Regions from separate parts of the Psychrobacillus sp. FSL K6-4615 genome, predicted to be linked through region 2. Evidence: riboswitches for the same ligand, from Rfam matches in the RefSeq annotation. Region 2 holds a riboswitch; each other region holds the start of a gene.

Region 1 (7,604 bases), 1.0 Mb from region 2:
GTAAAGTAAGTTTACTAATTGCTACAGATGTGGCAGCAAGAGGATTAGATATATCTGGACTTACTCATGTAATCCATGTAGATGTACCACACTCAGTGGAACAATACTTACATCGTTCAGGACGCACAGGTCGTGCAGGTGCGGATGGAGAGGTAATGACATTATTAACTTATTCCGATGAAAAGACTTTTAAAAAGTGGACAAAAGAGCTTCCTAAAAAGCCAATTCAAAAAGTATGGTATCGCGGAGAGTTAATCGAGGGGACATCTAAAACTATTAGTCAAAAGGGGAAATAAAGATGGATTTTCAACAAAAGCTTGAAGAGTATGCAGAATTAGTAGTGAAGGTAGGCTTGAATATACAGCCGAACCAACCACTTCTTATAAATACGACGACAGATACAATTGAATTTACACGATTAATAGTGAAAAAAGCTTATGAAGCTGGCGCAAAAAGAGTAGATGTCAACTATACAGATGAAGTAAATGCACGCGCATTTTATGATTTTGCTCCAGATGAAGCATTCCATGAATTTCCTAAGTGGGCTGCTATGCAGCGTGACGAGTTAATCGAAAATAAAGGCGCATTATTATGGATTGACGCGGATAACCCAGATCTACTAGAAGGTGTTTCGATTGACCGTATTTCAAGCTTTCAAAAGGCAAGTGGGAAAGCGTTAGAAAATTATCGAAAAGCTGTGATGAATGATGTAATTACATGGTCCATCGTTGCAATGCCTTCGGAGAAATGGGCTGCCAAAGTTTTCCCTGATCTTAAGCCTGAAGAACAAATGCAAGCCCTTTGGGAGTTGATATTCAAAGTTGTGCGCATCGGCGAAGGCACAGCAGTTCAACAGTGGAAAGAACATATTGACAACCTGGAAAGTAGAGCGGCACTACTAAATAATAAGCATTTCAAAAAGCTGCACTATAAAGCAGAAGGAACAGATATTCAAGTGGAACTTCCAAAAGAACATATTTGGATGTCCGGAGCTAGTAAAAATGGTCAAAACACACCATTTATAGCAAATATGCCAACAGAAGAAGTATATACTGCACCACTTAAAACAGGTGTAAATGGCTATGTGAAAAATACAAAGCCATTTGTTTACCAAGGAAATGTAATAGATGATTTTACTTTGACTTTTGAAAATGGGAAGATTACTTCTATTAAAGCTGCAACTGGTGAGAAACTATTGCAAGAGTTAATTGGAACAGATGAGGGAGCAAAGTATTTAGGCGAGATTGCTTTAGTGCCACATGAATCACCTATTTCCGCTTCGAATGTATTATTCTTTAACACCTTATTTGATGAAAATGCCTCCAACCATTTTGCAATTGGAGAAGCATACCCTACCTGTGTGGAAGGTGCTCGTGGCTTAACTCATATTGAATTAGAAGCTATGGGTATTAACACATCCATTGTGCATGAAGATTTTATGATTGGTAGTGGCGACATGGATATTATGGGAGAATTAGCAGATGGATCAATGGAGCCTATATTCAAAAAAGGAGCATGGGCTTTTTAAGGAGTGAGTAGTTTGAAAAAAATGCTTGGTACTTTAATCATTCTGTTTATCTCATTTGGCTCTATAACAGTAGATGCAAAGGGATCTGAAGTCTATATTGCACTTGGCGATTCTTTGGCAGCCGGTCAAACACCAAATCGTGCCATCGATACTGGTTATACAGACTTAATCGCACAGAAACTAACTACAACAGGACAGCTGGCTTTCTATTCAAAAGCATTAGCATTTCCAGGATATACAACAGCAGATGTTCTTGAGAGTATTCAGACAGATGAAGCGAAAGAGTTGCTGAAGAAGGCTACGTTAGTTACGATATCCGCAGGAGCAAATGATTTGCTACAAATGGTACAAGTGAATTCAACGAGTGGTTCTGTAGCATATCAACAAATTTCAGCTGATTTTGCTTTAAATAATGCGCGAAAAAATATAGCGCAGATTATTAAAGAAGTGCAAGTACTAACACCAAAAGCAAAAATTTATGTCATGGGTTATTATTTTGCTTATCCTCATGTCAGAGAGTCGCAAAAGGGTGGTATTAAAAAAGAGTTAGACCGTTTGCAGCTTATATTAAAAAAACAATCAGAGGCAAATGGAGCAACTTATGTGTCAGTAGAGGAGTCATTTGGAGTTAATGCAACGACATTATTACCAAATCCTGCAGATGTCCATCCAACGATGGAAGGTTATCGTATTATGGCAAATGCATTTTTTTCACAGTACAACAAGGGAATATTTGTGACCCAAAGTGAGTTGCCTGCACCGAATCCACTATCGTTTGAACAAATTCTGAATGCTAGTAAAGAAGAAGGAAAATCTCCTGTAGCTAGGGCAGAGGGAAAGGACAACTACTACTCATTAACAGAATTGAAGCCACTAATATAGCATGTTGCTTACCTTTCCAAATGCTTAGCTTGTATTGACGCTTGGGGGAAGTTGCTTAAATAGGGGTAGAAGTTGCAAATTTACTGATGAATGCTGCGCAAAAGCACCTCATATACTAAAAAACTGTCCCCTTATTTAGGAGGACAGCTTTTTAGCGAGTAGTTTTTTTAGATTTTAACACTTTGCGGATAATGGGATAAACAATTGGTGCAAATTTAATTGCTGTTTTGACTAAGTTTTTTACTTTCATCATAATCGCTCCTTGGCTTTCGTTATTAATAATTATGTACCCTTAAGAGCCTATAAATAAACGTTATCTTAATACTTTAATGCCTTGAACAATATTCCAAACCATTACTATAACATACACAAGCATATATATACCGATTAGTATTAAAGGTCCCACTGCCATCCAAAGGGTAGGCTGTTCATTATATCCAGTTGTAAAAGGCATAAAACTTGAAAAGATACTAATGAACAAAATTACTAATAAAACAACAGGTATGATATGAGAGATTAAGGATTTTTTTGCATGATATTTAACTTCAGAATCCTGTGAGACAAAATAAACGATGATGGGCAAAAAAAAGGGAGCAAACAAAACACTAAAATAGGAAAGTGCTGATAAAATTCTTGGATTATCCAGTTTATATCACCTCTATTCTTTCTAATATATCCTACGAAATTATGATATTTTTCTCACTTTTACCTAAGGAGACTAAGATGTTTTTATAAGTTTCCGTAGAGGAAATAGATACATATTCTTTTTCACCATGCCAGTCCCCACCACTTGGTCCAAACTCAATAGCGCCTGCTCCAGTTTCTGCATAAAAGCGAGCATCAGCTGCTCCATGCTGCCCAAATAACACAGCAGGTTTTCCTATAAACTGTGAAGTGACCTGAGCAATACGTTCGATATATGGGTTAATAGCTTCAGTTGTTACTGCAGGAGCGGTAGTGTGCACTTGTATTTCACTATTGGGAAATTCTTCTGTCAACGTTTGTAGGTCTAAAAGAATACTATGCATATCTTGTCCGGGTACGTAACGAAGATCATAACTTACTATGCACTCATCAGGAACTACGTTATATCGTTCTCCTGCTTGTATTTTTGCCAAGTTTAAGGAAGGATAATCATAGAACTCATTGCTTGCTGTTAAAAAAGAAAGTGTGCGAAGCTGTTGGTCAAAAAGAAACGCTTGTTCAATTGCATTTATTCCTTCCCAAGGACGACTGCCATGACTAGATTTGCCCTTAAGTATTACATCAAACTGGATAATTCCTTTTGCCTGTAAGCCAATTTGTAGATGGGTAGGTTCTCCGCATATAACAAAGTCACCGATATATCCTTGATCGACCAAAAATTTAGATGTCTCTCCGTCTGTTTCCTCATCGGTTACGATATGTAGTTGAATTTTTTGAGCAAGATTTTCAGGTTGTTTAGATAGCTCATAAAAGGCTTGCATCATCGCAGCAACTCCCGCTTTCATATCAGCTGTTCCACGACCATATAAATAATCTCCCTCAATATAAGGCTGAAATTGTGAAGTTTCTCCTGGAACAACATCTACGTGACCATTCCAAATCATACATTTATCACCGTCTCCTATTACTGCCACAAGCATCAGTTTTTCCTCATGCTTTAAGATCGTAGTAGTAATACCTCGTTCCTCTAGCCAATTCTCACAAAATAACAAAGCATTATTTGCGCCTTCCAATGTGTCACTTTTGATACGTATTAAATCTTTTAATAATGTAATCATGTAAACATCCCCTTACGCATATAGTTTTTACAAGTATAACAAAAGAACAAAAGAAGGTTGCAATACTTTATCTATTCAGCTACAATGAACTCGAACTAAATAATTCAAACCACAAGGGGCGCCGTTGATACGGCTGAGATAGTACCCTTCGAACCTGTAAGTTAATACTTGCGTAGGGATGTGGATGGAAACTGACAATCGCGCGATGTCTGGGTCTATCCCGGGGGTCGTTTTTTTTGTGGTCAAAAAAAGGGGATTGTCATGAAGAATAATCGAGTATTAATATTAATGGAAATCGCTATTTTTGCAGCTTTAGGATATGTTTTAGATATGATCGGCTTTGGAATGCCGCAAGGTGGATCAGTTACATTCGTTTTAGTACCTGTTATTTTAATGGCTTTTCGTCGTGGTATTGTAGCAGGTTTAACTACTGGATTTTTGATAGGTGTATTACAAGTCGTTACAGGCCGTTTTTACGCAGCGCCCTTATCATTTGAAATAGTGATAGCACAAGTAGCAATAGATTATTTCATCGCATTTATGGTAGCTGGTTTTGCTGGTTTTCTGAGACCTGCGTTTCTACATGCATTTGAACAAAAGGATAAAATGAAAATGGTTAGAGCAGTTGTCTTGGGAACGTTCATCGCAGCTTTTCTTCGTTATTTAGCTCATGTAACTTCAGGTATTCTATTCTTTGGTGAATTTGCTGGTGAGCAAAATGTTATTTTGTATTCGTTGATCTATAATTCTACTTATATGATTCCTGTATTTTTAGTAGCAGCTTTCATTTGTTCCATATTATTTGTTAAAGCTCCGCGCCTCACACTGCCGAATCTTCACTAAATATGGTATGATTAGAATACATTTAGTGAAGAAGGGATCTTGTTAAGATGATTGTACAAACTGACGAAGAGTTAGTAGCATTAAAAAAAATAGGGCGTATTGTTGCAGAAATTCGAGATGTAATGAAGGCTGCTACTAAACCTGGTGTGACTACGAAAGAGTTAGATGAAATCGGCGGAAAGCTATTTAAAGAGCATGGCGCGATTTCTGGACCAATGGGAGAATATGATTTTCCGGGATATACTTGTATTAGTGTTAATGAGGAAGTAGCTCATGGTATGCCAGGCGCTCGTGTTATAAAAGATGGTGATATCGTGAATATAGACGTTTCAGGATCACTTGATGGTTATTTTGCAGACACAGGAATTTCTTTTGTCGTAGGCGAAGGATATGAAGAGAAAGAGAAGTTGTGTGCTGTAGCTGAGAGTGCATTTGAGCGTGCAATGCTAAAAGTTAAAGCAGGTTCACGATTGAACCAAATTGGTAAAGCAGTAGCTAGAGAAGCCAAAGATAATGGCTTGCATGTTATTATGAACCTAACTGGACATGGTATTGGGAAATCACTTCATGAAGCTCCTCAACATGTATTGAATTATTATGATGCATGGGATCCAACAATATTAAAAGAAGGAATGGTTTTAGCAGTTGAGCCATTTATTTCTGCGAAGGCAGAGCATATTGTGGAATCAGGTGATGGTTGGACATTTATCACTCCTGATAAATCCTTAGTAGCACAGATTGAGCATACAATTGTTGTCACAAAAGGTGCACCAATTTTATTAACTAAATTAGATTAAAACAAAACGCCTTCAAGAGTTCACTCTTTCGAAGGCGTTTTTTATATTAAGAGTATGAATTATCCTACTACGAAGTCAGTGCTCATGGTAATTTTCGGCTGATTCCGTTACAGGTGGACGGTTTCCATGGGCGTTGCCTCAGCCTCCTCGCTTAGAAAACACATTTATATCTAGTTATTTAAAAATACATTAACTATTTCTTAAAGTTGTAGGAGACAGACAGATAAATATGTTTAACGAAAAAAGAGAGGCTGTTTGTGACAACTACCACAAACAGCCTCTAATATTGTAAAATGTCTGTCCAAACCTTAAGGGGTTCTGGAACCTTTCTTAAGGAAAATTATCCCAACGACCAAGACGCAGCTTAGGAAAAGAGAAGCTGAGGTCAGGAGCAGTTGACTAAAGTTGTGTTGGATTGCTACCCCGACGAAAGTCCAGATAAACACAACTGACATAAGACGATCAAAATAATGATAGCGGAAGTGAAGAGCTATCGCTGTCGCAATGGTTAAGAAGATAACACCCCAAAGTGATTTTGTCATACCAAATCCACCGAATTCATAAAACGTGAGGAGATAAGATAGATTTATGAAGAAACTGATAAATGTCCATCCTAAAAGGAAGGAAATTGGTAACCGATTTTTTCGATTTATATCATCTAAAGGATAGGTTAAATATAATTTAAACAAGCAGCTTAGTAAGATAGTGAGAATACCAAAAGCATAACCAAACAGTTCGTAATGCCAACTGAATATATACAAAATATATAACACAGATGATGCCCCGTATAATAGAACGCGTCTAGTAGGGATAGGATGAGAAGACTTGTAGTCTTTCATTATATTCCAAATCCACCAAGCTAATGAGATGAAAATAACAATCCATATGTAAAACACATAATTTGCTGGAGTAAAAAAGACGGGAAGTCTATTGAAAATCTCGCCACTGGTTTGACCATTTATGGGAAGTAGAATAGATAGTAATTTAACGATTACAGTAGATATAAAAAATAATATTAAAAGGATTATTTTAAACATTCAGCTGCCTCCTTCTATTTAATAAGTATACCTTTGATATATACCAACAACAAATTAGAATTATGAATGTTATGTGACGAAATTGGGACAATCTGTATGAGGAAAACATGATATACTAGAAATCTAATATAATTGTCAATATAGGAGGAATATTTAGATGATTGAACAAACTTATCCGGTTGTATGGGATCTTGATCGCTTTTTTGAAGGGGGTAGTAGCTCTCCATCTTTAAGAAGCCATTTGGATGAAGTAAAAGGAAAGCTAAGCAGTTTTGACACAAAACTCCAAGACTTTAACTCACCAACATCTATAGCAGATGTCTCCGTTATTGAGCAAACAATAGAACAATTAAAAGATATCGCAACAAATTTATCTGAAGCTGGAGCAGTAATAGGTTGCTTTATGGCACAGGATACAACTGATAAGCAGGCAGCATTATTAGAAGGGGAGATAGGGTCACTTTATGCTAGATTCTCTTCTCAAATGCTCACAATTCAACAAGTGCTAAGTAAAACAGAGGAATCTGTATGGGAAGATCTACTTCAAACACCTGAGCTTTCTTCATTTGCATTTGTGTTGAATGAATGGAGAGAAGAAGCAAAAAGAATGCTTTCTGAAAAAGAGGAAGACATAATTACTAAACTTGAGGTAGATGGCTATCATTCATGGGGACAACTTTATGATTTACTTGTAGGTGATATTCGTATTAAACTTACAATAGATGGAGAAGTAAAAGAAATGTCAGTTGGACAG
Region 2 (7,604 bases):
TGGAGAGTGTGACTAGTTCTTCCACTTCTCTTTCTTCATCTCCCATAATCGGTGATGCTCCAATAGCAAGCAATCCATTGGCTTGAAAATTCGCCACGACTTTGTTTGTCATACAATGTACGATTGGTGATTTTTCACGTATAGATACATTCATCAACAACTTCCCCTTCCACATCTCAAGATTGTCTTTCTCAATCTTGATGCCGTAAATAGTGATTCCTGGGGGATCATGGACCAGCTTAACTAATTCCTATTGGTAACCCCAAATGCTCACGGAGGGTATGCCCCTCATATTGCTTTCTGAAAATATCCCTTTTTTGCATTTCAGGAACAATGAGTTCTACAAAGTCCTCTAAACTACCAGGCAATGTAGGAGGCATAAGATTAAATCCGTCCGCTACACCCGCCTCAATCCAAACCTCCATCTGATCCACAATTTTCTCAGGAGTACCAATCAGCGTGAAATGTCCGCCACCTGCATTAAGGTATCCTAAGAGTTCTTTTACTGTAGGTTGAGTATCTTTAATAATTTCTAATATTGTTTCGTATCGTCCAACCGGACCCATAAATTCTTCTGCCGGAGGTAATGGAGGTACTTTTAGTCCAATGTCCCATTTAGAACAATCTTGCTGGAGAAAGAAGCTCAACTGTTTTAAAGCCGTTTCTACAGGTAATTTCTCATCTAACGCTGATTTTTTGGCAAGAGCTTCTTCATGAGTACGCCCTACATAAGTGACTAAGCCTGGGAATACTTTAATATGTCGATTACAGTCTTCGTATTGCTTAACCTGTTCATCCAACTTCTTGCGGTACTTTTTCGCTTGGTTTAAGTTCCATGACACTGAATAGACGGCATCTGCATATTTCGCAGCTAATGCAATCCCTTGTTTAGATGCCCCTGCTTGCATGGCTACTGGTTTGCCTTGAGGGCTTTTTGGCGTCGTGGATGGGCCCTTCACTTTAAAATAGGTCCCATTGTGGTCAACAGGTTGTATATTAACAGGATTGATTAACTGTTTTTCTAATCGATTATATAGAATCTCCTTGCTGTCCCATGATAGAAATAGTTTATTCATTAACGCAGCAAATTCTTCGGCCTTTTCATACCGTTTATCATGAGAAGGCAGTTCCGGCATACTATGATTTAATGCTTCCTCGTCCCTCGTTGAGGTAACGAGATTCCACCCGACTCGTCCGTTTGTAATGTGATCTAGGCTTAACAGTTGTCGCGAAGCAGTGTAAGGATTCGAAAAGGTACTTGAGATTGTTGAAACTAATCCCACATAATTTGTCACTTGAGAAATAGCAGTTAAATTGACCACTGGATCTAACCAAAATGCTGGCATTTCATTTGGGTCGTTGGCAGGGAATGATTGATTGTCGGCAAAGAACACCGCATCAAAGCAACCCGTTTCAGCTAACTGTGCTAAGGATTGGTAATAAGAAATGTTCCCGATGCATTCAATGCTTGAATCAGGCATTAACCAAGCAGCCTGATGATGTCCACATCCATACAGCAATACGCCTAAGTGGATTTGTTTTCTTTGATTTCCTTTCATTAGCTACTCCTCTACCTATGTCATGAGTGACTGCTTAAATCGTCCATTTTTGTAAGACTATCTATTGTAAATTAAGTTACTAGTTCATTGTCAAACCGCCATCTACTGTTAAATTCTGACCTGTAATACCATCAGCATTTTCTGAAGATAAATAAGCGACCATATTGGCTACATCTTCAGGGCTAGTTACTTTCTTCAAAGGCGTTGATTGAGCAATTAAATCGAATACTTCAGGAGTTGTAACAGAACTGGCATCAGTCGTTTTTAATAATCCACCTGAAACTACATTTGCTCTTATGCCGAATTGTCCCAGTTCAGCGGCGATATTTCGCGTAAAACCAATTAGTCCAGCCTTTGCTGTTGTATATTCATGATAAGGAACAACAGGGTTTTGATACAAATTGGTACCAATGCTTATAATACTTCCATTTCGTCGTTCAATAAATTGAGGTATAACGCTTTGGACTACATTAAATGCGGCTTTTAAAGTGCCGTCTAGTTGTTTTTGATAATCCTCCCAAGTAAGTTCTGTAAAGGATTTCTGTTTGTTTGGATCAAATTTGAAACCTACCAACGCATTGTTGACTACAACATCTATTTGACCAAAATATTCGGTTGCTTTCTTTACCAAGGCATCGACTTCTGCCCGATTTGTGACATCTGCACAAATTGCAATTGCATTCTCTTTACCTAGTATAGAAACAAGCTCTTCAGCGGCATCTTTACTTTTATAGTAGTTAATAACCACTTTAAATCCTTGTTGTGCCAATTCTTTTACAATAGCTGATCCCAAACCTCTACTACTACCCGTTACCAATACTGTTCTGTTCATCATAACCACTCCCATACTGTTAGTTTTGCTAAAACTTAAATGATAAAGTGATAGATATAATAAAAAAACGCAACCTTCCTTTAGGAAAGTTGCGCAAATACAAATAATTGCATAGTAAAAATTAGGCATCATCAGCCTGCTATTATGTATTAGAATCTACACTTTCCTCCGCTAGTATTAACTAGTTCAGGTTCAAAGGGTTTGAGTAAATACTCATCTCAGTTAAATAACACCCCTAGTGATTATATTTAAGTTACTCTCAATGTATAGTTTTTAGAATTTTATGTCAAGTCTTGTTTGTTAGGTGTTAAGGCATCGCTAAAATAATCAAGCCATTTTTCTCACAATAACTGGGCTTGAATCTGTATACCATATATAAAATTACTTATGAAGCTTTCTCTATTTTATGTATTTAAGTACCTTTGGAACATGATTTGAATATAATAATAATGAGGTGAAACTATGTGTTTTTCAACTAATATAATCGAACAACAAGCTTTTTTGATCAGCGATAAGATAATTAATAACTCTCTATATAAACCAGTAAGTTAGGATTTTATTGATGAGAAAAATGTTGGGATATCAGATTTTACAATGAAAAGTTTCAGAGAAGAGATACCACTAATTTCAAGGTGCTTATCTTAGCGAGTGTTCATGGAATATGGGAAACCGCAGACAAGTTAAGGCTGAGAGACTTTGCATTCTAGGTACCCAAAATTGGAAAGTAGTCTGCCTCTTCAAGAATCTTCTCCCAAATATTCCAATACAACCTAATTATCTTAAAATTATTGTTTGTTAATGTGATGAATATTTATCAATTAAATTAATGAAACTTTTAGAAATAATGGAACGTAAAGGAAGTAAATGGATGTAGTAAGGGGAGATGAAGTTAATGAATATTGCTAATAAAATTATAATTTCATTTTGTATGCTTCTATTAATTATTATTTTATCAGCCTGTAAGCAAACTGAACAATCTCTAGAGAATATCATTATGGAAAATGAACAACAAGATATATCTTATTCTTTTAAAAATCCCAATACTGGACAGGAATTTGAAATAATTCATGCTTATATGCTATATAAAAACTATTTTGAAACTGTTAAGGGAAATCCTGATGAATCACCTAACGAATTATATCAAAATATAATTATCGAACCTGTATATGATGCATGTTTTAAAGGTGCGGAACATTATAAATTTAGTGTATTTGAATGGATACCGGAAGAAAGTGATTTTAATAGTATCAAGAATCAATTAGAATCGATGGAACAAGAACATATGAACATGTTAATTGAGGATTCCCTTGTTAAATCCTCAGACATACTTTCATCAGATAAAAAAACAACAGTATGTGTGTTTCCTGAAAATGAAAAATTTCCTTCTGACATGATAACATTTGGAACAGGAAAAATTACTGTCTTTCTCAGTGAGCTTAATAATTATTTTAAATTGAGTGAGCTTGATAATTATAATAAATCAGGTGTTTCTCATGAATATCATCATAGTGTTTGGTTTGAAAAACATTATACGAAAGATTATTTCATGACAGTTTTAGATAATCTAATTATAGAAGGGTCTGCGGTGATGTTTGAAACCTTAGCATACCCCGATACAAATAGTAAAGATTTGGTGCTTGACGAAAACTTTAACAAAGAATACTGGAGTAAGATTGAAACATATCTTGAGAGTAGTGGTACCAATGAGTTTATATTAGGTGGCTCTAGAGGTTTACCCGACTATTATGGCTATAGTGAGGGCTATAAAATGATTAGGTCTTACTTAAACTTACATCCCGATGCGACAGTAGAAGATTGGACTTCCAAAAGTCCGAGAGAAATTTTTGAAGAAGGGAATTACATGGCTAATTACGAGTAGTTTTCTTTATCAATGGTCTACAATCCTTAATGTGTCCTTTTGTATGTTAGAAAAGGATTTTTTATTTATATTCCCGATACTCTTCTGTAGGGTAAGTCTCACCAACTATTTAACATTATCAACCTTTACCTTTAACATAGCCAAAAAGTTAAAAAAAGCCTCTCAAATATCAAGAGGCTATCTATTTTAGTTAAGATTATTCAATGCTGTTTCAATTGAATGTTCCCCGTTTACTACATTAAAGGAACGATGATATGTTTGTTTATTCTCTAAGGCTGCAATAAGTGTATGTGCTACGTCTTCCCGAGTAATGGTGCTCGGCTTGGCTTCCGCCCCTACCGTAATTTTGCAAATTGCAGGTTCATTCACAAGTCCACCTGGTCGAACTATCGTGTAGTTTAAACCGCTTGCTTCGAGCATTCGGTCAGCATAGTGTTTCGCTACATAATAAGGACGCATTCCTTCGTTCCAATTTTGGCGTTTATCAGCATCATATGCACTTACCATAATATAACGCTCCACTCCTGCTTGTTTAGCTGCTTCCATCGTTTTCACTGCACCATCTAAATCGATTAATAATGTTTTATCTGGTCCTGTATGTCCACCCGAACCTGCAATAAAGATGATGGCATCTGCTCCAGTAATTACTTTTTCAAGATCTTCCACGGAGCCTTCTAAGTCCGCTACTATTGCTTGGATATTGCGATTCATAAGCTTTTCCGCTTGCTCTTTTTTTCGGACCACTGCGGTCACCGTATGAGTGTTACTTTGATGCAATTCATTTACTACATGTTGCCCAATTTGTCCGTTTGCTCCAATAACTATTACGTTCATTAGAAACGTCTCCCTTCAAAATTGTTCTCCCTCTATCCTTTCACAAGTGGAAAGTCATTACAATTAATCAGCTTTTTCCCAAACAAGAAATAAACCAGCCAAGAGTTATTACTCTAGCTGGTTTATGTTGGGTAAGAATCAGGCGATATCCTCCACTACATTATTTTGTAGTAGATACATCTTATGATACAAACCTTTTTGGTTTAGGAGCTCCTGATGAGTCCCTCGTTCAACTATTTCACCATGATGAAGTACAAGAATTAGTTCTGCATCCTGTATAGTACTTAAACGATGGGCAATCGCAATAGTCGTCCGTCCTTTTCTCATTTTTTCTAAACTACTTTGAATTGCAACTTCCGTTTCTGTATCAATGTTCGCAGTTGCTTCATCTAGCACTAAAATCTTAGGATTAGTAGCTATCGTACGAGCAAATGCTACGAGTTGTCTTTGACCGCTTGAAAAAGTAGAGCCTCGTTCCGTTACTTTTTGTTTATAAGCATTCGGTAGTTTCTCTATAAAATTATTTGCCTGTACAAACTCCGCCGCTTCCTGTACTGCCGAATCCTTCATATCTGATGCATGAAGGCGAATATTACTTTCGATATCCCCGTAAAACAGGAACGGATCCTGCAAAACGAGCCCAACCTTATCACGCATCTCTGCTGATTTGAAGTCTTTCACAGAATGTCCATCTATTTTAATATCACCCTGCTCGAATTCATAAAAACGCATCAGTAAGTTAATAATCGAACTTTTCCCACTACCGGTATGTCCGACTAAAGCAACCGTTTGACCAGGTTCAGCCGTAAACGAAATATTCTTTAGCACATCTGTTTTTCCATCATAGGAAAAAGTAATATTTTGGAATTCAATTTTCCCTTGTTCGATTTTCGCCGTTTCTACGTTTTGTTGTTTAGGTGCTAAGTCTGTCTCATCCAATAACTTGAAAACCCTGGATGCTGCGACAATTGCCTGTTGAAAAATAGAAAGCCGCTGCATTACTTGATTGATTGGCTCGAAGAACCGATCGATATAGGTAACAAAAGCATATATAACACCGACTTCTACGATATTATTCATAGAGGTAATCCCGAAGTAGCTAAGTACCATAATAATCGCTAAGGCATAGACCAAATCAATGGCTGGACGAAGTAATAAGCTATCCAGTTTAATATTTCGTCTACCAGCTTTCCAGTGTGAATCATTGATTTCGTTAAATTCATCCTGTAGACGATCTTCCTGTCTAAATGCTTGAATCATCGTCATTCCTTGTAAGGACTCAGCTAGCTTGGCATTTAACTGACTTAATCGCTCTCTAAGATCTTGATAAACTACCGAACTATATTTTCGATAAGTTAGGATAATTATAGCTAATATTGGCAATAGAATCGTCGTAACTAGTGCTAGTTTCACATTTAATATAAACATGGCGATATATACACCAATTACTAAAAAACCACTTTGTACAAATCCAACCAACACACTAACGAACATATCCTTAATAGCTTCAGTATCATTAGTAACGCGAGATACAATACTACCCGCTGGTGTTTTGTCAAAATAGCGCATTCCTAATTTGTGAACTTTTGAAAATACATCAATTCGCATCTGCTGAATAATTTTCAGCGCTAGCTTTTGGAAAGTTAGTAGCTGAAAATAGCTGACAATTACGTTCCCAACTTGTATAAAAATATATCCAAGTGCAAGGCCTAAGAGGGGTCCAGTTGGGAAATATCTAGGGGTCAAAAAGTCATCCATATACGTCTTGATCAAATAAGGCCCAAGAATATCACCTGTCACGGTTAGTATTAGTAATAGTAATGCGATGGCTATTACTTTTTTATGTGGTTTCAAGTAGCCCAGCAAACGTTTGAAAACTACCCACTGGTCTTTACCTGTTAGCTGTGGTTGTTTGTCATTCATTATGCTTCACCCCCCTGTTCCACTAATGACTCTAACTGCTGTAGTTGGTACATTTCATAATATATTCCTTGCAGTTCCATTAACTCTTCATGCGATCCTTTTTCTACAATTGTCCCATCATTCATCACAATGATCTGATGTGCGTGTTGAATTGCACTCAGTCGATGAGAAGTAATAATAGTAGTTTCATCGCTGCGTTTAGCCTTTAATGCTTCTAAAATCGCTTCCTCGGTTTTAGCATCGACTGCCGATAAAGAGTCATCTAAAATAAGTAACTCGGGTGCCATCATCAGTGCACGCGCAATAGATATACGTTGTTTTTGCCCGCCAGATAATGATACTCCGCGTTCACCAACAATTGTATTATAACCATTTGTAAAATGTAAAATGTCCTCATGAATATAAGCTAATCTTGCAGCTTCTTGCACTTCTTCTATCGTGGCATTTGCATTGGCAAAAGCTATATTACCAGCAACTGTAGTAGAGAATAAGAAATGATCCTGTGGCACATAACCAATCGCTTCACGTAAACTGCGTTTTTTGTATGTATCAATTGAAAAGTCCCCATACAAAATAT
Region 3 (7,604 bases), 1.6 Mb from region 2:
AATAATTCCTCTTCAAATAATAAGTCCACTTTATATGCTTGTTGAAATTCTGAGTCATTCTCATAGATTGGCATAATTGCAAAACTTGTTTTCTCAAGAAGTAACTTTTCCTTAAGGCTTTCATAACAATTGCTTTTAATGGAGAATGATTGCTGTTCAAATTCATCTATATGGAGAGGTAAAATAGTCGCAAAATATTTTTCAGCTATGTAATGACTTATGTGTACGGAAAGTGGAGAATTTACTTGGTGCAATTCTTGTTCCATTTGCTTATCTAGTAATAATATTTTCCTAGCATATTGTAAAAAAACTTCCCCTTGCTCTGTTAATTCAATTTGTCTATTTTTACGTTGAATTAATATGGTCTTATATTTTTCTTCTAGCTGTTGAATTTGATGACTAATTGTTGGTTGAGAACAAAACATTCTACGAGCCGTCTCTGTAAATGAACGACATTCAGCTAGAACGATAAACATTTGCATTTTATCTAGCATGCAACTGACTCCCTTTTATATGAATATCACTACTGATAATGATAATCGTTTTCATTATAGTTTATCATTTGCACTTACTGATGTCGATCATCATTTCAAGTAAACAAAAAGAGTGGCCCTGTATGAGGACCACTACTTAAGTATTAGAGAATTCTATTTTGAGGTTCTCTATTTTCTAACACTGCTTCTATATCTTTTGCATTCATTTGCATCATCGCTTGGCGAGTGCGGATACTGGCACTACCGATATGGGGAGACACCGTTACATTAGACAATGTTAGTAAAGGATGATCCACCGGTACAGGCTCTTGCTCAAATACATCTAGTCCTGCAGCCCATATCTTTTTCGACGCCAGTGCTTCATAAAGAGCTTGTTCATCTACTATGCCACCTCGTGCGACATTAATAATTGCTGCAGTTTCTTTCATCATATTAAGTTCACGCTCCCCTATAAGTCCCTTTGTTTCAGGTGTAAGTGGAGTTAATAGAATGACAAAATCAGATTGCTTAAGTAATTCGTCTAATTCCGCGTAAGTAAAGCCGTACGTTTCTTCTGCATCTAGTTTTCTAGAACGATTATGATATAACACATTCATATCAAAGCCTTTCGCGCGTCTAGCAACCGCTTCCCCTATACGTCCCATTCCTACAATACCGAGCGTTGCACCGAAAACGTCCATTCCTGTATATTGCATTGGTGACCAGGAATCCCAGTTACCCGAACGAATTTCTTGTTCTACTTCTGTTATTCTTCGAGCAGTTGCTAATAGTAAAGCAAATGCTAAGTCTGCCGTTGTCTCTGTTAATACTCCCGGAGTATTTGTTACGACAATACTACGGTCTTTTGCCGCCTCTATGTCTATATTGTTATAGCCAACTGCAAAATTACTAATTACTTTTAAATTTGGAAGGCTTTCAATTAGTGTACGATCGATATTATCGGATAACATCGTCCATAGAGCGTGCGCGTCTTTAGCATTTGTTAATATTTCTTCATTTGTCATTCCAATAGTTTCGCTATGCCACATTTGTACATCAAACTTTTTTCTTAAAGGCTCAATGATTTCTTCGGGTAGTTTACGAGTTATGTATATTTTCTTCAAAACTTTATCCTCCCTCGAGTTATGTATTTTTGTGTTTCTCTGGTGCTTTCGGGTGATTCTTTGTTCTATTGCGGTGATTCTCTTTTACATTCGGGTGATTATTCTCAACATTGCGGTGTTTCTCCAAATATCCATTATGATTCACCCAGCCCACAAACAATCGGGTTAGATAAAGCATGGACGAAAGTAGGAAATTTTGCAAACATATTTACAACTTCAAATAGCTACGTTATACTTTGGGCATATTAAAAACTACATACCGTTTTGCGCACTAGGGGTGCCCACTTTGGCTGAGATGCGAGCATTTTGCTCCGATCCCTTAAAACTCGATCAGGATAATACCTGCGTGAGGAAGTGCGGTGACTTCCCTAATATTTTTGTATTGGATAAGTGGCTGCATCTTCACGGATGTGGTCTTTTTTTATGAAAAAATACAGGGAGGTTTTTTAAATGGAGTGTGGATTGAGCCCAATTATCGGATTTCGTTTTTCGTTACATCCGATGACAAATGATTTTATCAAAGTGATTAAAGGTGCTTTGAAGGAGACGGATGCGACGAATGTGTGGATGCACACAGATGATGTGTCGACGGTTATTCGTGGCAAACAAGTACATGTATTTAATGTGGCAAAAGCAATTACATTGCATGCTGCTAAAACAGGAGAACATATTGCACTGTCCGGTACTTTTTCCGCTGGTTGCCCCGGTGATTCTGCAGGAGATGTCTATCTAGACAAAGGCGATATAATTGCCAACACAGATATAACAAAACAATATGTATCTTCTCAATTTGCTCTATACCCGATGAATAACCCGAGTTATATGGACATTATTTATCGTGAAGTGGATCGTGCTAAAGCACAAGGTGTGTTTAATGATTCCATGCATTATGCAAGTGGTATTCATGGAGATATTCATGATGTGTTTGCGTTTTATGAAGAAGCATTCATGAATGCCCGCTCAGATGAGCATAAGCATTTGGTTATGACCGTTTCTATGAGTATTAACAGCCCCTCTCATGGAGGTCGTTAACATGCTGAAATCATGGAAGCTAAAAGAAATCGTGTTAATGTCTTTACTTGCCGTTGTATTTGGCATTGTGTATTTATTGTTCTTGCATGTCGGTAATATTTGGGCTGGATTTATAGGTCCGATTGCATATGAATGGATTTTTGGCATTTGGTTTATCGTGTCTATTATTAGTATGTATATTATTCGAAAGCCAGGTGCTGCAGTTATTTCAGAAACAATCGCCGCTGCCATTGAGGTGTTGTTAGGAAATGCCGTTGGACCCCGACTAATTCTATCAGGTGTTATTCAGGGCTTAGGGGCAGAAGCAGTATTTGCTGCAACTAGATACAAACGCTTTGATATTTGGATTCTAATCCTAGCGGGTGTGGGATCTTCGGTATTTAGTTTTGCCTACGGGTATTTGTTAGGTGGCTTTACGGTATTCAGTACTGGTTATGTTGCGCTGATGCTTGGCATTCGCATATTGAGTGGAGCTCTCCTTGCTGGTGTTGGAGGTAAAGCGGTTGCCGATGGCTTACTAGCAACAGGCTCTCTTCGAGGATACGCTATTTCACGACCGAAAAAAGGTGATGCTCGTGCATGACGTCATTTCGTTTGAGAAGGTCAGCTTTCGATATCCAGATGAGGAAAAATGGACTTTGAATGACTTTTCATTTGCAGTACAAAAAGGTTCCAGGGTTGTATTAACTGGTCCTAGCGGCTGTGGAAAAACGACACTACTTTACTTGTGCAATCGATTATATCCCGATAATTGCGATGGTATTTTAACGGGCAATATTGAGCTATTTGGGAAGGATAGTCGGACATTCATTGCCGGGGAAATAAATCATCGAATTGCTACCGTTTTTCAGGATCCAGATGCGCAATTTTGTATGCAAACAGTGGAAGAGGAGCTTGCTTTTACGCTAGAAAATTTGCAGGTGAAACGTGAAGAGATGGAGAATCGAATAAAAGAGGTACTTGCTCTCACAAATTTAACTGACTTTCGATATTCTATTATTCAACAGCTTTCAGGTGGGCAGAAGCAACAAATCGCTACTGCGTGTGCACTTATTATGGAGCCAGAGATTTTGTTGTTAGACGAACCAATCGCTCATTTGGACCCTTATACCGCTAAACGATATATAGAATGGTTGGATCAGCTACAGCAAAATCGGCAAATGACAATTGTTGCAATTGAACATCGCTTGGACTTATGGGGAGATTTTTTTGACAGGATCATTCCTTTGAGCGAAAGCGATGAACCATCCATACTTCCAAAAAGAATGACTTCTATAAAACCAAAGATTTCCATTCAAGCAACAGAAATAGAGACAAAAACTTTTTTGAAGCCCGCCTCATTTTCTTTACAACGAGGAGAAATTACCATTCTTGCTGGACCTAACGGTAGTGGTAAATCGACTTTATTAAAGGCCTTATGTCATTTGATTCCTAGAAATGGATTAGTAGAACCGACTTTTTTAGGCTATGTTCCGCAATCACCTGAGTTTTTGTTTCTTACTAAGACTGTTCAAGATGAAGTGGCATATGGCGGTGGATATGGTGTGGATAACATGTTGCAGCGATTAAAACTAATGGACATTGCTGCTTCACATCCTTTTTCTATTAGTCATGGTCAAAAACGAAGGGTAGCCATTGCCGCAATGCTTTGTGATGGGAGAGAAGTAATTTTAATGGATGAACCTACCTCAGGTCAGGATGCTGCCGCATTGTCAGAGTTATACCAACTAATAGATGAGCGTGCTCATGATGGCACTACATTTTTAATCGTTACGCACGATATGGAGTTCGCCTATTGTCTAGCAGATTCTATTATATTGATGGAGGATGGTAGTTTAACTGGGAAGTTTCCTGCGTTAGCCGTTTGGGAGAACGAAAAGTTATTACTGGAGCATCATTTACTCCCACCGAAAGGACTGATGCAATGTGAGAAGTCTTTTGCATAGAATGAATCCTTCTGTGAAGTTTGTTTTAATCACTGTGTGCATGTTCACGATGGCTTTTTTCTTTGATCCAGTGACCCCCCTTCTATTTTGGGCTGGTGTACTTTTAATGCAAATATTGTTCAGTCAAACTGATTGGAAGAAGTGGCTATTCTTTATGATTCCATTTTTTATAATGGCTTTTGGTTATTTTTGGACGACACTTGTATTTTCTAAGGAAACGGTCGGTCCTATCATTTGGTCAATCGGGTCTGTTCATGTGACAGAACTCCAGCTACACCATGCACTTTCTTTGAGCTTCCGTGTTTTAGCTTTTTCGAGTTTGTCTCTATTGTTTGCTTTAACAACTAATCCCGTTACGTTCATATTAAGTTTAATGCAACAATTAAAACTATCCCCTAAAATAGCTTATGGCATTTTAGTAGGCTTTCAGTTTTTACCTGTTATAAAAGACGAATTTATACAAATTCAGCAGGCACAACGGTTGAGAGGAATTGTTCAGAAAAAAAATGCCTTACAGCGTTTGTTGGATACTCGCCTAGTCCTTATTCCCTTGCTTGCGGGTGCTGTCCGTAAAGCCGAGCGATCAGCATTTGCCATGGAAGCAAGGGGCTTTACAGGAGAACGGAGAGGTGGTTTCTTTCATGAGGTCTTAGTTGATAAAGTAGATGCTTTTTTAGGAGTACTATTTTTATTTGTATTAGTTTTAAGCTGTACGAACTCCTTCTGGCTTGGTTAAAATAGAAGTAGAATTTCTTAAAACAGTTGGGAGTGTTGTTGGATGCCATCAGTAATATTGCTACGAGGGATCAATCTCGGTGCTAAAAATAAGGTAGATATGAAATCCTTAAAATCTCTTTTTGAAGAGATGAGTTATGAAAATGTACAAACCTATATTCAGACTGGAAACGTAATAGTGGAACAGTCTGTTATTGATGGCCCCTCTTTAGAGGTTGCTCTTCTAGAAGCTTATGGATTTGAAATACCTGTAACAATCCGTTCAAAAGAAGAGTTGGAAGAGATTCAGCATCATCCTATCTTTTACAAAGACCAAGTGTATGTGATGTTTTTAACACAGGAAATTTCGAAGGAGCAACAAGAAATGCTTGTAGGTTTAATAGATGATGAATTTGTTGTTTTGAAAAACCGAAACGTGATTATTAGTCTTTCTAAAACCTATCATCAAACAAAGTTTACGAATGCTTTTTTTGAGCGTAAACTCGGGATTCCCTCCACAGCTCGCAATAAAAATACGGTTAACAAAATAATAGCAAAAATGTCATAAGTATTCTTTATGTATAATGATGAATTTTATAAATTATTCTTATAACCATCTTTCCCATACAATGAAAGTATAAGGAGGGATTAACGATGTCATTTGTATTTCAATCAATCGATCACGTTCAATTAGCAGCTCCAAAGGATTCTGAATCTATCGCAAGAAAATTTTACGGGGAAATTTTAGGTTTTACGGAAGTAGAAAAACCAGCACTTCTAAAAAAACGAGGTGGCGTTTGGTTTGCTTTCAGCTCTTATCAAATCCATATCGGTATTGAAGAGCCATTTGCACCAGCTAAAAAAGCCCACCCTGCTTTTCAAGTAGAAAATTTAGATGCTTTAAAGGTACATTTAACTGAATATGATGTGGATTTTATAGTCGATGTAGACTTACCCGCAGCCAATCGGATATATATACACGATCCATTTGGTAATCGTATCGAAATATTAGAGTGGATTTCCTGATTTAATATAATAATAGCCCATATTTCTTAATGAAGTATGGGCTATTTGTAATTCATTTATAAAGTCAAATAAACATCTTTATAAAAAAGCTCAGAATAAGTTTATTGTTGCGAAATAAGGGGATTTTATCTATATATTATTAAGGAGGAATTTCTCATGACAAATACACCAGAAACTTTAGATGCACTAAAATCAATTATCAAAAGTGCCAAGGTCGCGATGCTTGTAACACACAGTCCGGAAAACCGCTTAGTAGCACGTCCGATGCAATTACAAGAGGTAGAATTTGACGGTGATTTATGGTTTTTAACACGTACGGATACCGATAAATATGAAGAAATCAAAACAAATGATGACGTCAACGTTATCATTTCGGAAAAATCGTATGCGTCGATTAGTGGAACAGCTGAAATTGTCGATGACCTTAATAAGAAAAAAGAGTTTTGGAATAAAGCCTATGAAGTGATGTTTGATATGGATTATACCGACCCTCGACTGATACTGATTAAAGTAAAATCTGAAACAGCCGAATATTGGGAGACAGGATCAATGATCAAGTCTGCATATAATTTCATGAAAAAAGTAGTAGGCAAAGAAGAGCCTGTTGAACCTGGTAAGAGTACAAATGAAACTTTAAAACTTTAAATTTTCTAGGCCGCTATGTTAACGGTCTATCTCACGATTTATAGCAATTGCTTTATTGAACGTATGTAATAGTTCAATAAAGCAATTTTTTGTTATCCGTATTTTAACCCATTAATAGTTTCCAATATTATATTAAAGATCATCAAATCCATTATCAATAGCATTTACTTTTACATATTGACGGGATTTTTGTTCAAAGAAATCTGTTTTTGTTCCATCAATATTATCTGCATAGGCACGTATCCATTTCATTGGGTTTTCTACATATTCAGGATATATTTCCTCCAAACCGATTAAACGTAACATTTTGTTAGCACGGTATTTAATATACCCATGCATTTCTTCTAATTCAATTCCCTCGATATCAGCCAATACATACTCCGACCATTCTATTTCTAACTCTACAGATTCTTTAAATTGTTCGTATACCCATTCAATTAGCTCTTCGTTATTCAGTTCAGGGTTTTCAGAAAGAGTCGCTCTAAACAGTTCCGATATAAATCGTCCGTGCTCTAGCTCGTCTCGGTTTATATAGCTAATCATTGTAGAAGTCCCAACCATCTTGTTATAGCGAGCAAGATTATAGAAATAGGCAAAGCCTGAATAGAAAAACAGTCCTTCTAATAAGGTAGTGTATGTTAACG

The links. A riboswitch is a leader RNA that binds a small molecule or an ion and turns the genes downstream of it on or off. The one in region 2 is predicted to bind thiamine pyrophosphate.
Region 1: it holds a riboswitch for thiamine pyrophosphate, as region 2 does, so the genes downstream of both, thiT (energy-coupled thiamine transporter ThiT) here and MKX53_RS09045 (3-oxoacyl-ACP reductase) in region 2, are expected to answer to the same signal.
Region 3: it holds a riboswitch for thiamine pyrophosphate, as region 2 does, so the genes downstream of both, MKX53_RS01115 (YkoF family thiamine/hydroxymethylpyrimidine-binding protein) here and MKX53_RS09045 (3-oxoacyl-ACP reductase) in region 2, are expected to answer to the same signal.

The regions. Positions count from the first base shown of each region.
Region 1 is NZ_JBBOYQ010000001.1:2,865,543-2,873,146, reverse strand. Features, by position in the region: gene MKX53_RS14430 (DEAD/DEAH box helicase) at 1-296, shown strand, start outside; gene MKX53_RS14425 (aminopeptidase) at 299-1,528, shown strand; gene MKX53_RS14420 (SGNH/GDSL hydrolase family protein) at 1,550-2,410, shown strand; gene MKX53_RS19730 (DUF4870 domain-containing protein) at 2,724-3,056, opposite strand; gene MKX53_RS14415 (M20 family metallopeptidase) at 3,088-4,173, opposite strand; TPP riboswitch at 4,278-4,369, shown strand; gene thiT (energy-coupled thiamine transporter ThiT) at 4,435-5,016, shown strand; gene map (type I methionyl aminopeptidase) at 5,064-5,813, shown strand; gene MKX53_RS14400 (tryptophan-rich sensory protein) at 6,122-6,850, opposite strand; gene MKX53_RS14395 (M3 family oligoendopeptidase) at 7,008-7,604, shown strand, end outside.
Region 2 is NZ_JBBOYQ010000001.1:1,851,896-1,859,499, forward strand. Features, by position in the region: gene thiM (hydroxyethylthiazole kinase) at 1-154, opposite strand, end outside; gene MKX53_RS09040 (NtaA/DmoA family FMN-dependent monooxygenase) at 240-1,559, opposite strand; gene MKX53_RS09045 (3-oxoacyl-ACP reductase) at 1,639-2,391, opposite strand; TPP riboswitch at 2,538-2,638, opposite strand; gene MKX53_RS09050 (DUF2268 domain-containing putative Zn-dependent protease) at 3,284-4,270, shown strand; gene MKX53_RS09055 (SDR family oxidoreductase) at 4,457-5,104, opposite strand; gene MKX53_RS09060 (ABC transporter ATP-binding protein) at 5,243-7,027, opposite strand; gene MKX53_RS09065 (ABC transporter ATP-binding protein) at 7,027-7,604, opposite strand, start outside.
Region 3 is NZ_JBBOYQ010000001.1:210,205-217,808, reverse strand. Features, by position in the region: gene MKX53_RS01125 (LysR family transcriptional regulator) at 1-494, opposite strand, end outside; gene MKX53_RS01120 (2-hydroxyacid dehydrogenase) at 638-1,597, opposite strand; TPP riboswitch at 1,861-1,967, shown strand; gene MKX53_RS01115 (YkoF family thiamine/hydroxymethylpyrimidine-binding protein) at 2,048-2,629, shown strand; gene MKX53_RS01110 (ECF transporter S component) at 2,631-3,212, shown strand; gene MKX53_RS01105 (ABC transporter ATP-binding protein) at 3,199-4,575, shown strand; gene MKX53_RS01100 (energy-coupling factor transporter transmembrane component T family protein) at 4,577-5,311, shown strand; gene MKX53_RS01095 (DUF1697 domain-containing protein) at 5,354-5,857, shown strand; gene MKX53_RS01090 (VOC family protein) at 5,944-6,315, shown strand; gene MKX53_RS01085 (pyridoxamine 5'-phosphate oxidase family protein) at 6,472-6,960, shown strand; gene MKX53_RS01080 (ribonucleotide-diphosphate reductase subunit beta) at 7,093-7,604, opposite strand, start outside.